DNA from 3 places in the Mycobacterium sp. C31M genome. Region 2 is predicted to be linked to each of the others. Evidence: predicted binding sites of a transcription regulator. Region 2 holds the regulator's gene; each other region holds the start of a gene.
The links. The regulator LexA, encoded in region 2, represses DNA repair genes until DNA is damaged. The targets are predictions, from matches to a motif close to CGAACANNTGTTCG.

Region 1 (5,512 bases), on a different contig from region 2:
GGGGTGAACATGGTGGCCGCCGTGGCGGGCTCGTTCCTGGGGTTGCTGATCGGTGGCTTCCTGTCCGAATGGCATTGGCAGGCCATCTTCTGGGTGGGGGTGCCGATCGGTGTGCTGGGCACCATCTGGAGTGTGCGGTCACTGGTCGAGCTCGGGGTGCGCACGCCGGGCCGGCTGGACTGGGCCGGCACCCTGACCTTCGGTGTCGGCCTGACCGTGCTGCTGATCGGCATCACCTATGGCATTCAGCCGCATGGTGATTCGAGCACCGGGTGGACGAATCCCTGGGTGCTCGGATCGATCATTGCCGGGCTGGCGATCCTGGTGGCGTTCTGCCTGATCGAGCTGCGGGTCGACCAACCGATGGTGGACATCCGGTTGTTCCGCTCGGCGGCATTCGGGATGGGTAACCTCGCCGGGCTGATGTCCTCGGTGGGGCGTGGCGGGTTGCAGTTCATGCTCATCATCTGGTTGCAGGGCATCTGGCTGCCGTTGCACGGCTACAGCTTCGAGTCGACACCGCTGTGGGCGGGTATTTATCTGTTGCCGGTGACGGTCGGCTTCCTGGTGGCCGCGCCGCTGGCCGGAACACTGGCCGACCGGTTCGGTGCCCGGCCGTTGACCGTCGGCGGCATGCTGCTGATGGCACTGTCTTTCGTTGCCCTGCTGATGATCCCGGTCAACTTCGACTACTGGATCTTCGCGCTGCTGGTCTTCCTGAACGGACTCGGTGGTGGCATCTTCACTGCACCCAATACCGCGGCCATCATGTCGAGCGTGCCCGCGTCGCAGCGTGGCGCCGCCTCGGGTGTGCGGGCGACCTTTTTCAACGCCGGGTCCTCGCTTTCCATCGGCATCTTCTTCTCGCTGATGATCGTCGGTTTGGCCAACTCGCTGCCGTCTGCGATGAGCAGTGGGCTGCAGGCGCAGGGTGTTCCGGCGTCGGTGGCCCATGAAGTGGCCAATATGCCGCCGGTGGGCAGCCTGTTCGCCGCGTTTCTGGGCTACAACCCGATCGACGAACTGCTCGGGCCGTCGGGTGTGCTGGAGAACCCGGCCGTCAACGCCGAGGTGTTGACCGGCAAGACCTTCTTTCCCGAATTGATCACCGAACCCTTCCATTCCGGGCTGACAGTCGTGTTCCTGGCCGCGGCGGTGATGATGCTGATCGGGGCGGTGGCGTCGATGTTCAGCGCAGGCCGGTACAGCGCGGGTGCTCAGAACGGTGGTGGTTCGTAGGTCGCCTCCAGCCAGGCCTGTTGCTCGAATTCGGCCTGTTCGCGCCTGCGGTCGTTGGCCGTGCGTTCGGCGTTGACGGCATCAAGGCGGCTCTGCTTCCGGGAGCGTTGCCGCAGTGGCATTTTGAGGCACCTGCCGGCGGTCGCGGGTGGGACGGGTTGCAAACCTGGTTCGCCGGTCGGATCGCCCAATGCCGGGAACCAGTGTCCGCCTTCGGGTTCGGTGGTGTACACGTGCCCGGTGGGTGATGTCCAGACGATTGTGCCACCGGGCAACTGCTCATCGGACCAGCCGAGCAGGAAAGTTTTGATCAAATGATGGAGTCGGCATAGGCATTTCAGGTTCGACGGATGCGTCGGACCTGCGGGATACGGCACGGTGTGGTCGATATCGCAGTTCCACGCCGAGACCTCGCAGCCCGGCCAGCGGCAGGTCAGATCACGCGTGCGCACGAATTCGGCGAGCTTGGTCGAGGGGTCGTGTCGACCTTCGCAGCAATCGGGGGGAATGCTGACATCGCTGACTGTTCCCTGCGTGCACAGCGCCTGTAATGCCGAGGCTGTGATCATTCCGTAGCCGGGCATTATCGCCGTCGTGCGCGCCCGGTCGGCGACGACGTGCACGATCAGTTTGGCGCGCGGTGTCGTGCCGGTCGGCGGTAAAGGCTCGACCGGGCAATCGGATTGGTCGCACTGACAGGTCCAGACCTGTCCGGCGAACACTGCCAGGAACGCATCGGCCCGCAGCTGTTTCTTGGTGCGAGGGTCGCCGGAACACACGGTGGCGGCCATCGCTTCCAATACTGCCTCCATCGCTGCGACGGCTGCGGCGTCGAGGGTGCCGTAGACCTCGGCGGTGCCGTCGCCGTTGGGGCAGGACCCGATGTGCCGCTCGGCCCGGATCTCTTCACGGATTCGCACGGCGTCGGGGTCTTGGGCGGCGATCACACCGTTGATCCGGGACTCCAGTTTCGGGTCAGATAATCGCACCCATTTGGGCACACACTCGGCCAGTCGGTCGTCGACGCGCGCCATGATCTCGTCGTCGACGATCAGGCAGGTGTGCGAGACGATGGTCGACAGCATCCGGTAGTCAAGCAATCCGGTCTTGGCGACATGTAAGACCCGCGGCAGTCGGGTGTAGAGCGCGATGGCCATCTTGACCTGCGCCGCGGCGCGACAGCGGCTGATCGCCAGGCCGGTGGCGACCTCGGCGACCAGGCTGGTGTGCCCGTCGATGGCCCAGCACAGTTTCTCGGTGTCGTCCTCGGGAGAGCGCACCTCGTAGAGCTGGCCGATCGCGAACAGTCGGCGTGCTCCGCAGGCGTTCTCCTCCCGCGACTCGGCGCCCATGTTCTCGACCGCCAGCCAGGCGCGGTCCTCTTCTTCCTCGATATCCAACCCCGTGTCGTACATTTATCGAACATACATTCGATAATCGACAAGTTCGGGGCCGCGCAGCCGTCCCCGTCGATTGGCTCGCCTAGCGAAAAGGTCGGGGCCGCAGTCGTATCGGCCGCTATTGGCTAGCTCACCTAATCGACGGGGACCTGTTTCGCCCCGGTCTTGCGGATCCCGGCCAGTACCACGCTCACGACGGGCTCGGCATCGGTACGGGTGAACCGCTGGGCGCCCCGGTCGATGATGAGGTGAACGGGACCGGAGATCAGCTCGCCGAGGAACCCGCTGTCCACCGCCGGTAGTTCGCCCCTCATGACGGCGGCATCCACGCGCTGTCGCATGGCGGGCTACAACCTGGCAATCGGCCTCGTGGTGCCCGAGCGGCACGGGACGATCACCGGACTGGTCTCGGTGATGACGGCTCTCGGATCGGTGTTCTTCACCTTCGTGGGCCGCGAAGTACTGACCGCGGGACCAAGCCTGTATGTCGTGTTGGCGGGGCTGGTCTTCGCGCTCGCCGCGGTGCCGGCGTTGAAGCTGGCGAGCTCTGCTGGGCGCCGATGGGCACATGCTGGCCGACTTGGCGCGCCGTGTCGCGTGGCAGGTTTTGCCAACAGTTTGCCCGCTCGTGCGCACCGATCGATCAGGCCGGCGGCGTAGCGCTTTGTGGATGATGTGACGGCGGTCACTTGAGGTGAGCTCATCGTGGCTGGTCCGTATGGGTGCGCAGCTTTGCTAAGAATTGCTTTTGCAAATCGCCGAATGGCCTTTTGTCCGCATATTCAAGATCATTAACAGTCGCTGTAAAGAAAGTTGATTGACAGTGCAACGTAATAGCTTGAAATGAGAACGAAAACTGGCTGAAATGATCATGAGCAGTGGAAATAATGATCATTGGTGAACGGAAAAGATGTACAGTCTGGCTGGTCAGTATCTTTTTCCAGGGGGGTCAGCAAAATGAAGAAAACCATCGTGGGGGCAATCTCCGGAGCATTTGCCGTGTGTGCACTGGCGGGGGCCGGGGTAGCGCAGGCGGCTCCGTTCGACTACATCGACAACCCGAGCCCGTTCGACATCCTGCAGGATGACGGCACGATTCTGGACACCAACCCCAGCCCATGGGACTTCGCCAACGACTCGATCGAGCTGCCCTTCGGTGGCCGCCTACAGATCGTGAACTACGACGGCGATTTCGGCCCGGGCTTCCAGGGACACAAAGGATCGCGTGGAGCCGACCGCAGCGGGCCGCGGTCGGCAGGTGCACCCGGATAGCCGGAGTTGCTGACCTGACCCGCGCCTACACTCGGGGCGGTGACGACGCAACGCCGGGCCTTCAACGACGCGATCACCAAGTTCTGGAGCTTCGCCGCGCCGGCATACGACCAGGGCTGCTTGCAGCGCCTGGTCTACCGGCCGGCCCAGGACGAGGTGATCGCCCAACTCCGGCAGCGCGGTGCCCGGCAGATCGCGGATATCGCCTGCGGTACCGGCATCCTGGCCGACCGCATCCAGCGCGAACTCCAGCCCGACGAGGTCTACGGGCTGGACATGTCCGACGGCATGCTGGCTCAGGCCCGCAAGCGCTCCGACCAGATCCGTTGGATGTCCGCGCCCGCCGAACAACTGCCGTTCACCGACGAGTTTCTCGATGCCGTCGTCACCACCTCGGCCTTCCACTTCTTCGACCAGCCCGCCGCACTGACGGAGTTCCACCGCGTCCTCCAACCCGGCGGCATGGCCGCGGTGACGACCATGAGCCCCCGCCAGGCGTTCCCGCCGCTACACGCCATCTCTGCCGGCCTCGGCGCACCGGCGCACGCGCCGACCCCGGAGGCCATGCGCAAACTCTTCGAAGACGCCGGGTTCGAGGTCGCCGATCAGCACCGGGTCAAGCGGCCGGTCTGGACGCCCGTCTCCGATCTGATCACTGTGGGCGTGAAGGCCCGCTGAGCCACTGCCGTCCCGCCTTGGCGGCCCGATGCAGCGCGCCGTACTCGCCCACGTAGGCGGACAGCGCTCCCAACAACGGCAGCATGCCTATATAGCGGAAGACCGCGCGCGGACGCGGGCGCTTGGCCAACTCGTCCCCGACAGAGTTCAGGATCCCGGCCAAATGCCACAGCTTCTGGACGACACCCTCCGGCCACGGTTCGTCGGCGTCGGCCGGCGGCGGATCCGGGATATCCCGCTCGCACAACACCGCCGCCAGCAGTCGGGCCACAGTGGTGCGATCGGTCACCCCGTACTCGCGGGCCACCGCACACAGGATCAGCGCCTGCGAGGCGAAGCCCAGCAGGTCCTGGATGGGCAGCCGAGCGGCCAACGCACCCAGCGCACCGGGCCAGGCCACCGCCACGGTGTCCAACGCCCCCACCCGCCAGATCCACCAACTGATCCGCTCATCACGGGTCTTCTGATGCCAGGCATCGGTGCCCGGGATGTCCAGGAACTCCAGCCGGTCGCGTATGTCCAGCGGATCGAACTCGGCCAGCACGTCGAGGATCAGGCCCGCCAACCCTGCGGCCCGGCCCAGGGTTTCGGCGACGTCGGCATCCGAGATCGCGACCTTCGGTAACAACTCCATCAGGACACCTCCACCAGTACGGGGGCATGGTCGCTGGGCGCCTTGCCTTTTCGTTCCTCCCGCACGATCTCGGCATGCGTCACCCGGGTGGCGAACTCGGGAGATCCCAGGATGAAATCGATGCGCATGCCCTGCCGTTTGGGGAACCGCAGCTGCGTGTAATCCCAGTAGGTGTACACCCCGGGCCCGGGCGTGTACGGGCGCACGACGTCGGTGAAGCCGGCGTCGAGCATGGCCTGGAATGCCGCGCGTTCCGGTGCGGACACGTGCGTAGAGTCAGAGAAGACCT
Region 2 (5,512 bases):
CGCAAGCTCACCGTCGAGCAGGCCGCGATGGCCAAGTGGTTCAGCACCGAGGCCCAGGTGCGGCTGGTGGACCGCTGCCTGCAACTTCACGGCGGCTATGGCTACATGCGGGAATACCCGATCGCGAGGGCGTTCCTGGACTCCCGGATCCAGACGATCTACGGCGGGACGACCGAGATCATGAAGGAGATCATCGGCCGCAGCCTGGGTGTGTGACCGCGATTGTCGGGTTCCACTTAGGCTTTCGGGGGTACGACACGCCGTCGGTGCAGGTGGCGATATCCCACGAGTTCGCGCTCGGCTGACGCAGAGTTGACGAACACGATACTTTCGTGGGGTTTTGCACAACTTCGGGGAGGACCGAATGACCAGGCAGCGAACCCGGCTGGGCAACCTTGCCGGACGGGCAGCCGCCCTGCTGGTGGGTGCCGGGCTGATGGCCGCGACGGTGCTGGTCGCGCCGCCGGCCGGCGCAGAACCGGAAGCTGATGCCGACGCGGCGATCACCGCGGCATGGGAAACCGTCGGTGGTGGCCCCGCCGGACCGTTGGGACCCAAGGACGGTGGCGTCTACCCGGCCGGCGACGGCTTTGGGCAGAACTTCGCCGGCGGCAAGATCTTCTTCACCCCGGAGACCGGCGCGCACATCGTGACCGGCGCCATCCTGGAGAAGTACGAGTCCCTGGGCGGTCCCGCCGACAGCGACCTGGGCTTCCCGACCATCGACGAGGGACCCGGGCGCGCCGCCAACAGCCGCAACGTCACCTTCAACGCACCCGACAGCCCGGTCATCTTCTGGACCCCGGACACCGGTGCCCGGGTAGTCCGCGGCGCGATCAACAGCGCCTGGGACGCCGTGGGCGGCTCGGCCGGTGTCCTGGGTGTGCCCAGCGATGACGAGACCACCAACGGCGATGTCGTCGCGCAGAAGTTCACCGGCGGCGAGATCTCCTGGGATCGCAAGACCCGCACCTTCACCACCACTCCGCCCGAGCTGGCCGGCCAGCTGGGTGCGGTCGAAGTGCCCTCGGATGCCACCTCGGCGATCGCCGCGGCGCGTCGGGCCGCCGGTGGCGCGCTCGGCCCGCTGGGTGCCGAGGAGGGCGCGCAGTACGCGATCGGCGCCGACGGTGTCGGGCAGAACTACACCGGCGGCAAGATCTTCTACAGCCCGGCCACCGGCGCCAATGTGGTGACCGGTCAGGTGCTGGCCAAGTACGAGAGTGTCGGCGGCCCCACCGGTGACCTCGGGTTCCCCACCGCGAGTGAGGGTGACGGCGGGCTGGCCCCGCAGAGCGCGGTGGTGCCGTTCGCCGCCGAGGACAAGCCGGTCATCTTCTGGACCCCTGATTTCGGCGCGGTGATCGTCCGCGGCGCGATGAACGCGGCCTGGGACAAGCTCGGCGGCGCGACCGGTGAACTCGGCGCGCCCAAGACCGATCAGACCGACAACGGCGGTGTCATCACTCAGCAGTTCAGTGGCGGCTCGATCTCCTGGGACAAGGCCGCCAACAGATTCAGCACCGAGCCCGCCGGGCTGCAGTCGCAGCTGGCCGGCCTGGAGGTGCCCGGCGCGGACGCGCCGCAGGCACCCGCCGAGTCCCCGGAAGCCGCACCGGCCGCCGATGGCGACAAGTGGTACACCTGGCGCTGGTGGTGGTTGCTCGGCCTGATCCCGCTGCTGGGTCTGATCGCCGTGATCGCCGTCGCGGTGCTGCGTAACCGGCGGCCACGCGAAGACGATCACCTCGACGAACCGTATGACCGCGGCTACGGCGGCTACGAGGACCGGTACGAGAGCCGGGAGGACGAGTTCCATACCGGACCCGCCAACGACTACGTCCAGCCCAGTCAGTGGGCGTCGGTGCCCGCGGACAGCGAGACCCCGCCATATGCCAAGCGCACGGCGGAGGCCGGTCTGGCCCCGGCCGAGGACGTCGTCGACGAGCCCGACGACTTCGACCGGGATGTCGACGATGCCGACGAGCATGAGTACGAATACGGCGCCGACGACCGCTTCGGCGACGAACTGGAGACCCCGGATATCGCGGCCGAACCGCCGGCCGACTTGCCATTGTTCGACGATGACGCCATCGACACCGCGCCGACCCGGATCGAGTCGCTGCCGTTCGAGTCCGCACTTGAGGAGCCGGTGCTCGCGGAGCCCGAACCGGAGCCGCGGCTGGAGCAGCCGACGGCGGTGATGGACGTCCCGAGCGGGCGACACGCCGCTGCCTCATCAGATGACGAGGCCGACGACGCCGGCTGGACCTCCATGCGGCTGGCCACCACCGACCGGTACCGGGCGCCCGAGGGCTATCCGGTCAAGGCCGATACCAAGACCGGCCTGTACTGGGCGCCGGGCAGCCGTGGCTACCGCGACACCGAGGCCGAGATCTGGTTCGCCAGTGAGGAATTCGCACAGGCGAACGGGTTCATCCGGGCAGACTGATCAGACCTTGCGGATGACGGTGACGACCTTGCCCAGGATGACGGCGTCGTTCCCGTCGATCGGGTCGAACGCCGGGTTGTGCGGCATCAGCCACACCTGACCACGGGTCCGCTTGAAGGTCTTCACGGTGGCCTCACCGTCGATCATTGCGGCGACGATATCGCCGTTGTCGGCGACGTTCTGCTGCCGGACGACCACCCAGTCGCCATCGCAGATCGCCGCGTCGATCATCGACTCGCCGACCACCTTGAGCAGGAACAGCGAACCCTCGCCGACCAACTCGCGGGGCAGCGGGAAGACGTCCTCGACGGCCTCCTCGGCCAGGATGGGTCCGCCGGCCGCGATCCGGCCGAGCACCGGTACGAACGTCGGCTCGGGCAGGCTGTCGGAGCCCGCCACATCCGTAGCCACGATGGGTGTGACGTTGTCGTCGGCCCCGCGGACGTCCACCGCGCGCGGGCGGTTGGGGTCGCGGCGCAGGTAGCCCTTTTTCTCCAGGGTGCGCAACTGGTGCGCCACCGATGACGTCGAGGTCAACCCGACGGCGTCGCCGATCTCCCGGATGCTCGGTGGATAACCGCGAGTGGTGACCGAGGTACGGATGACCTCGAGAATGGTGCGCTGACGCTCGGTCAGACCGGAGCGTGCCTCAGGGGTGTTGGTGCTGTCGCTCATATGGCCGAATGTAGTCGCCACGCCCGAGATAATCAAACATGTGTTCGAGGCGTGTCGTGGCTCAGCGGCGGCGCGGTATCCCCGTCGACCACAGCGCCCAGGCGATCGGCACCGGCTGGAAGAACAATCGCAAGGCCAGCGAGAAGTAGGTCAGGCGGTCCGGCAGCACCCGGTAGGCGAAGCGGATGGCCCGGTAGATGCGCTGAAGCTCGCGCTCCTCGTCCGCGCTCCAGGTGACACCGAGTTTGGCGCGCAGCCGCGGGTCGAGCAGCCCGATCACCGACAGATAGTTCAGCCGCAGGCCGGGTCGCAGGGCCCGGCGCGCCACCGGATGCAGCACCCGGGGCGCCGACGGCGGCAGTTCCACCTTGCCGGTTTTCATCTCCTCGATCAGCTGACGGGCCTGCGGAGTGGCTTCCAGCCGGTCGACCCATGATTCGAAGTAGGCGTCCATCTCGGCGGGGGTGTTCGGGTAGTCGCGCATCGGCATGTGCAACAGCCGGGGCCAGTCTGCGGTTGTCGCGCAGCAGTTCCACCTTCTCGGCAACGGCCTCGGTGCCGCCGTAGGTCCAGCGCAGCACCGAGTCCACCGACCGGATCGCGCGACCGCCCGGATCGCGCGACCGCCCGGATCGCCGTGGAAGGCGGCCGAACAGGCGCCGGCGATCGAGGAGCTGTTGCGGTCGGTCGCCATGGCCGCGCCCGAGACCCGGCTCATCCGCCATCTGGCCGAGCGGCCCGACCATGTACGCACATTCGACAACATCTCCGGGTTGAACGCCACCCTGCTGGCGATGGCCACCCTGCACATGGGCCACTACCGGGACCGGTATCGCGACGACCTCAGCGCCAGGGCGCTGGCCTGGCTGTTCTACAACATGGCTGTGGCGACCACACTGCGCTATATCGAGAGCGACGATCCGATCAGTCTCGACGAGCTGCGGCGCGGCCTGAGGTTCGCCTCCACCGGTCTGCTGGCCGGCGGCCGCGGCTGATCAGCGCTTGCCGCCGGGAATCCGGTCGGCGATCCAGCCGAGGCGGGCGACCGTACTCTCCAGCGGGTCGATGACCTCGGCCAACCGTTGGATGGTGGGCAGCCGCTGGGAGATCAGGCCCGCCTCGGCGGCGATCTTCTCGGCGTGCACGTCGATGCCGTGCGCCGATTCGCTGAGCCCGGTGATCTGGGTGGCGATGGTCTCAGCATGCCGGTTGATGCCGGCGGCGCTCTCGCTGAGTGCGGCGATGTTCTCCGCGATGAACTGGGCCGAGCGGCGTAGTTCGGAGATGTCCTCCAGGGCCTGAATGGCCAGCGCGATCAGTGCGCGCGGCGAACGCCTGGTCCGGCCGGTGGTCGTCATGGGGTCATTCAACACGTCGGCCGCGCTCACTTGTCGGTGGTCGCCGCTATCGTTTCGCAACAGTTCGATCACGTGTTCTATTCATCGAACAGATGATCGATTAGTATTTCGAACATAGAAGCGAACGTTACTCACCGGGAGGTAAGGCACATGACGATTCTCGAGGCACGAAGCGATGTGCGCGGCCGTTCGGCTGTCCGGCCGCAGGAGTTGGAGCGCCGCCCGGCGGCGGCCGCCGAGGTATGGCCGCTGCCGCGCGATGTCGTGGTGCGAAGGCGTCGCCGGCCGCAGACCCGTCGGCCCGGTGGTGGCGCGGTCGGGTATCGCGGTACCGGTGTGCTGATGTCGCGCGCATCGCACCGTCGCCGGCCCATCACACCCGTCGCGACAGTGTTGTTGGCGCTGCTCGCCGGTGGTTTCACGCTCTGGCTGGGGCTGGTGGCCCAGGTCGGCGCCCCCGCCGCCGAGCAGCAGGTCCAGATGCCGACCCGGCTGTCGGTCGTCGAGGTGCAGACGGGGGAGACGCTGCAGAGCATCGCGGCCCGGGTGGCGCCCGATGTGCCCGCCGACTCGGTGGTGCAGCGCATCCGTGAGCTCAACAAGCTCGACACCGCCGCGGTGCGGGTGGGTCAGACCCTGATCGCACCCATCGGCTGAGGCCGTGCTCATCGGCACGGGAGTGCGACGGCCCCGGATCGTGCAGGTACGCTCGGAAGCGTCAAATCTGGGCCACCTGTGGTACGGCGAAGGAGCGGTGATGCACTGTCCGTTCTGTCGTCATCCGGACTCGCGTGTCGTCGATTCCCGCGAGACCGACGAAGGTCAGGCCATCCGGCGTCGACGTTCCTGCCCCGAGTGTGGGCGGCGGTTCACCACTGTGGAGACCGCGGTGTTGGCTGTGGTCAAGCGCAGCGGTGTCACTGAGCCCTTCAGCAGGGAAAAGGTCATCAAAGGCGTGCGGCGTGCCTGCCAGGGGCGCGATGTCGACGATGACGCACTCAATCTGCTCGCCCAGCAGGTCGAGGAC
Region 3 (5,512 bases), on a different contig from region 2:
CATGGCACGACGGCCAAGACCTACGTGGTCGGGCTGGGATGTGAACTGCGCCAGGCCGGACGACTGATCTACAGCAAGGGCCTGGACCTGGTGGACCCGGAGGTCGTACCCATCGGCCCGGGATGTCGGACCTGCGATCGCCAGCGTTGCCCGCAGCGCGCGGTCCCGCCGATCGGGCGGCAGTTGGCGGTGGACGCCACCCGGGGACGTTTTGTGCCCTACCCGCTGACCTTCCCGGGCAGACCCGACGAAAGTCGTTCGGCAGTACGCTAATTCAGGCTTTACCAAGCCCGAGGATGTCGTAGAAGCCCATGATGTGCTTGGTAACGAGCTCGGCCGCACCGTCACCGTCACCGCCGGCGATCGCATCGAGGATGAGCTGATGTTCGTCGGTGACCGCCCGCATGGTGGCCACCGGATCGTCGAGGTTCTCGAAACCCGCCACCATCGCCTGCCGCATGGCCTCGCGCATGGCGGCCATCATCGCCGCGGCGAGGCCGTTACCGGACAACTGCGCGATCCCGACGTGGAAGGCCGTGTCGAGGTCGTTGTACTCGGCGACGCTGTGCGGCCCACGCATCTGCGCGACAAGCCTGCGCAGTTCGGCCAGCTGCTCGCCGCCGGCCACTCCGGCGGCCTTGTGACAGGTCAACCGTTCCAGCATCAGCCGGGTCTCGATCATGTCGTCCTGGGTGAACGATGCCAGTTGCAGGTGGATGCGCAGGACCATTCCCATACCCGCGGTGCTGTCCTTGACGATCCGCGATCCCGAGGTCGGACCGGATCCGGTGCCGGCCTCGACGACGCCGATGGCCTCCAGGATGCGCAGCGCCTCCCGGACCGCTCCCCGGCTGACCCCGAGCGCCTCGGCGAACTGCCGTTCCGGCGGTAGCCGGTCACCGGCCTTGAGCTTGCCGGTGTTGAGCCGGTGCTCGATCTCGGCGACCACCTGCTCATGTGTGCGCAGGCGTGGGAGCGGGCGCCACTCGGATGACGTTGGCTCCGACACGTGTCCCTCTACCCCTGTCGCGGATTCGATCGTGGGTCAACTGTACCGACCACATCGTGGTTCGCCCGTGAACCGGGGAACAAGATCAGGGCTTCTGCGCGTCCCGGTGCACACCGAGCAGGTATTCGTAGGCCGGCGCGTTCACCCCGTTGGACTCGATCTCCTCGGCGGTGAGCTCGCGGCGCACCTTGGCAGGCACCCCGGCGACCATCGACCGCGGCGGCACGACCATGCGCTGGGGCACGACCGCGCCCGGCGCGATGAGGGATTGCGCGCCGATGACCGCGCCGTTGCCGATCACCGAGCCCATCCCGATCAGGCAGTCGTCCTCGACCGTGCACCCGTGCAGCACCGCGTTGTGCCCGATGGTGACCCGCGCACCGATCTTGACCGGGAATCCGGGATCGGTGTGGATGGTCACGCTGTCCTGCACATTGGAGCCGGCGCCCAGTTCGATCGGCTCGAACTCCGCGCGCAGCGTCGCCGAATACCAGACGCTGACGTTCGCCCCGAGGAGGACACTTCCGATCACCGCGGCATTCGGTGCCACCCAGGATGTGGCGGCCAGCTTCGGCGTCCGGTCGGGAAGGGCGATGATCAGCGGTTCTGCCATACAGCCGATTCTGCCCAACGGGCACCGGGCACCCGCCTCGGGGTTGCCGCCACACCTTTGCACATTAGAACAGCTAATCAATCATAAGAATACTTAGCTGTACTTGATCTGCTCAGGACCCTACCGTCAATCCCATGGCATCACCGCTGTTCATCGGATTCCTGACCACCATGGCGCTCATCGCCGCCATCGGCGCGCAGAACGCCTTTGTGCTGCGCCAGGGCATCCGCGGTGAGCATGTGGTGCCGGTGATCGCGCTGTGCACGGTGTCGGACCTGATTCTCATCGCGGCGGGGATCGCCGGTGTCGGGGCGTTGATCACCGCGCACCCCACCGCGGTGACCGTCGTGAAGATCGGCGGTGCGGCCTTCCTGCTCGGCTACGGCCTACTGGCGGCCCGGCGCGCGTGGCGGCCGGGCACACTCACCCCGGCCGAGGAAACCCCGGTCCGACTGATCGAGGTGCTCCTGACGGCGGCCGCACTGACCTGGCTGAACCCGCATGTCTATCTGGACACCGTGGTGCTGCTCGGGTCCCTGGCCAACGACCACGGCGATCAGCGCTGGTTGTTCGGCGCCGGCGCGGTCGCGGCCAGCGCGCTGTGGTTCACCGGTCTGGGCCTGGGCGCGCGCCGATTGGCCGGACTGTTCGCGAGCCCGTCCACCTGGCGGGTGCTCGACGGCATCATCGCCGTGGTGATGGTCGCCCTCGGTGTGTGGATGGCGTTCTCCTAGCGCCCTGAGTCGTTGACCCCCGGGTGGCAGTCATACTGGCTACCAACGGAATTCGCGACGGATCGGCGACTCAGGACACTACGGTCCCGCAGTTCACTATGGAGTTGTCAAGGTGCCGTTGAGCTTTGAGTTATGCAGCGGTGGGTAGGTCGGTCAAGGTGCGTCTGGCATGCGACCGCAGATGGTCGGGTTGGGGTCCTGTCGGGTCGTGTGGTGGGATGAACCAGGGGTGGCGGTCGCGGCCGAGGTAGACCTGCCAATCACTGTGGTGGATCAGGGTGTGGTGCATCCGGCACAACAGCACCCCGCCGTCCAGGCAGGTGGTCCCGCCTTCGCTCCATGGGACGATGTGGTGGGCATCGCACCACGACACCGGCCGCCCACACCCCGGAAACGCACACCCACCATCCCTAATCCCCAACGCTTTCCGGATATGTGGCGGGAACAGGCGTTCGCTGCGGCCGACATCCAGTGGGACGCCGGTGTGGTCGACGATGACTCTGGTCAGGGTGCTGTCGCACGCGATCAGATCGGCGGTAGCCGTGCTGACCGGGCCGGTGAACCCGAGCTGATCCACGCGCTCGTCGGTGTTGGTGCCGGTCTGTGGTGGCCGGATCAGGGTGACGTGCGGCAGCACGCCCCCGGACATCGGCCGATCCGAATGCGACAGATAGGTGCGCACGATCTGCCCGAGCGCATCCGCCCGGCGCCGCCCGGGCGACCGCGGATCCGGTGAACCGTCCGGCAGCAGGACCGGTCGGGTCAGTGGATCCGAGGCCGCCATGAACTCTTCTGCGGTCTGCTGATCCAGATCCAGGGTGATGGCCGTACGACCTTCACCGGTGCGCACCACGGTCATGACGTTGAGGTCGGCGTCCTCGGCCACCGGCACTGCCCGATCACCGGGTGACTGTTTCGCGGCCCGGTCAATGGCGATCGCCCGCGCCTTCTCGGCCACCTCGGCCGGGGTGGTCTTGATCATCAACTTGGTCACCACCGTAGCCCGATCCTCCTCGGACAACGGCACCCGACTGTGCACGTGGGCGACCCCGAGCCCGACCGCGTCGGCGAACTCGATCCCGACCCCGCCCAGGCGTTGTGCCCGGGTCAACGCCGCCAGATCCGGAGCCGCACGGCCAACCCGCACAGCCCGTTGCGCCGCACCCGGGGACATCCCGATCGAGGTGAGCAGGTCAGATCCGGATTTCAGGTGCTTACGCGCCGGCACCCCGAGCCGTTCGGCGGCGGCGACCGCGGACGCGATCACGAAGTCGAACAGATTCCGCGCGGTCACCGCCGCCACCAGCACTGACAACAGCGCAGGCTCATCCACGATCCGTGGACTGTCCAGCAGGTGAAATAGCGTCCGCCCCACGTCCTCGTCGGGCACCGCCGATGGCGTCAGATCATCGATCAACGTATTCAGAAGAGACTCAAGACAAGCGGCGTCCATCGCGGGACCCACCTTCCCCACCAGGCCATCACGACCCGCACCAGCCAGCACGGCCCAACCGCCCCGAAGGGTAGGGTCGAACCTTGTCGACGACTCATGTCGCCGGCGCGTGCTCACCGAAGTGGGAGCAACAGCAATTCGAACATATGTTCGATATTACGCCGGGTTTGCAACCGCGGCAAGGGAAATACTTAAGAACTTCGTGGCAGTTTCGGAGGGCGGCGAACAATCGCGTACCCGGGGTTGCCGCGCCGAATCCAACCCCGGGTACGCGAGTTTCGCCGAAGCAGGCACGCGGGTCATGCCTCAAGACACCGGCGACAACCCGCCGCCTGCACCCGATCACTTACCTCCCGGGTAATTGCCGTGCGTCGTACTCCAGCAGATGATTGCGCCATGAACGAGAACGTGAGGCCGCCAGTTCTGTTGCTACACGGGGTTTTCGGGAGTCCCAGCCTGATCGCACCGTGGACTCGCTTCCTCGAAGACGCCGGTTACCGGGTCCATGTGCCCACCTTTCCGGGCCGCGAGCCCACCGACGACCGGGTGCTCGAACGGACCGGCGTCGCGGAATGCCTCGCGGTGGCGCTGCGCGCCTACGACGAGATCGGCGAACCGGCCATCGTGATCGGGCACAGTTTCGGCGGCTTCGTCGCCCAGAAGGTCGCCGCCGCAAGGGATTGTGTCGCACTCGTGCTGCTCGCATCGGTACCGCCCGGGGTGTTGTGGCCCCAGGTCCGCTCGCTGCCGCACCTGTTTCCGGTGCTGCCCGCGATCATGGCAGGCAGGGCGTTTCGGCCGTCGGCGGCCACCATGCGGGCGGTGCCGTTGAACACCCTGCCGCCGGACGAGGCTGCGGCCCTGATCCCGCGGCTGGTACGCGACTCGGGCCGGGTGTTTCGCACCATGTCACTGGGATCGCCCATCATGCGGGTCCGGGCAGGCGAGGTGACGTGCCCGGTGCTGGTCGCGGCCGCCGGGGCGGATCGTAATGTGGCGCCGTGGATGTCACGCCGGATCGCCGCCCGGTACGGCGCCGAGCGCCATGACTATCCCGGTCTGCCGCATTGGATCATCGCAGAATCCGCACTGCCCCAAGTGGGTCCGCCGACACTGGAGTGGCTGGACCGCACGCTCAGAACATCGCGGTGAGACAGAACGGATGGCCCACCGGGTCGAGCAGCACACGCCACTTCGCCGGGTCGGGCTGCACGTCGGCCACGGTGGCGCCGAGGTCCACCAGCCGCCGCTGTTCGATGTCGAGGTCGTCGACCGACAGGTCGAGATGCAGTTGTTTGGGGACGGTGCCCGCCGGCCACGTCGGTGGGCGGTGGGCGGGGATACGTTCGGAGGTCAGCAACATCGCCGGTCCGGCGAGCACCACCAGGTCGGGCGTCGACCGCACCTCCTCATATCCGAGCGCAGCGCGATAAAAATCGCCCAGGGCGCGCGGGTCGGGGCAGTCGATCGCCACCGCACCCAGCCGGATACTCACGCCGAGATCACGCCGCGCATTGTTTCGGGTGTGCCTCACACAACGGGGTGACGCCCTTGAAGCGGTAACGGTGTTCGGCGACCCACCGGTAGACCCGCTCTTGCGACCTTCCGATGCCGGGCACGGTGTACACGACGAGCGGCAGTCGGGTGCCCAGCGCCGTCGCTACCGCGGCATTCATCGCCTTCGCACCGCCGTACACCGCTCC

Region 1: ACLBYA_RS21420 (DUF222 domain-containing protein) is a predicted target of LexA. The motif match lies at 2,659-2,672, and genes of this name have one in related genera.
Region 3: ACLBYA_RS06260 (DUF222 domain-containing protein) is a predicted target of LexA. The motif match lies at 3,949-3,962, and genes of this name have one in related genera.

What each region holds. Positions count from the first base shown of each region.
Region 1 is NZ_JBKFAX010000014.1:132,386-137,897, reverse strand. It holds gene ACLBYA_RS21425 (MFS transporter) at 1-1,239, shown strand, start outside; gene ACLBYA_RS21420 (DUF222 domain-containing protein) at 1,218-2,654, opposite strand; gene ACLBYA_RS21415 (hypothetical protein) at 2,774-2,980, opposite strand; gene ACLBYA_RS21410 (hypothetical protein) at 2,979-3,299, shown strand; gene ACLBYA_RS21405 (hypothetical protein) at 3,597-3,911, shown strand; gene ACLBYA_RS21400 (class I SAM-dependent methyltransferase) at 3,951-4,589, shown strand; gene ACLBYA_RS21395 (hypothetical protein) at 4,564-5,223, opposite strand; gene ACLBYA_RS21390 (exodeoxyribonuclease III) at 5,223-5,512, opposite strand, start outside.
Region 2 is NZ_JBKFAX010000010.1:110,354-115,865, forward strand. It holds gene ACLBYA_RS16645 (acyl-CoA dehydrogenase family protein) at 1-216, shown strand, start outside; gene ACLBYA_RS16650 (LGFP repeat-containing protein) at 365-2,452, shown strand; gene lexA (transcriptional repressor LexA) at 2,453-3,127, opposite strand; gene ACLBYA_RS16660 (oxygenase MpaB family protein) at 3,189-3,617, opposite strand; gene ACLBYA_RS16665 (TetR/AcrR family transcriptional regulator) at 3,616-4,122, shown strand; gene ACLBYA_RS16670 (hypothetical protein) at 4,123-4,485, opposite strand; gene ACLBYA_RS16675 (LysM peptidoglycan-binding domain-containing protein) at 4,636-5,142, shown strand; gene nrdR (transcriptional regulator NrdR) at 5,243-5,512, shown strand, end outside.
Region 3 is NZ_JBKFAX010000003.1:283,948-289,459, reverse strand. It holds gene ACLBYA_RS06280 (short-chain fatty acyl-CoA regulator family protein) at 1-273, shown strand, start outside; gene ACLBYA_RS06275 (FadR/GntR family transcriptional regulator) at 275-1,009, opposite strand; gene ACLBYA_RS06270 (gamma carbonic anhydrase family protein) at 1,095-1,622, opposite strand; gene lysE (L-lysine exporter) at 1,757-2,356, shown strand; gene ACLBYA_RS06260 (DUF222 domain-containing protein) at 2,487-3,773, opposite strand; gene ACLBYA_RS06255 (alpha/beta hydrolase) at 4,206-4,961, shown strand; gene ACLBYA_RS06250 (VOC family protein) at 4,945-5,304, opposite strand; gene ACLBYA_RS06245 (thiol-disulfide oxidoreductase DCC family protein) at 5,312-5,512, opposite strand, start outside.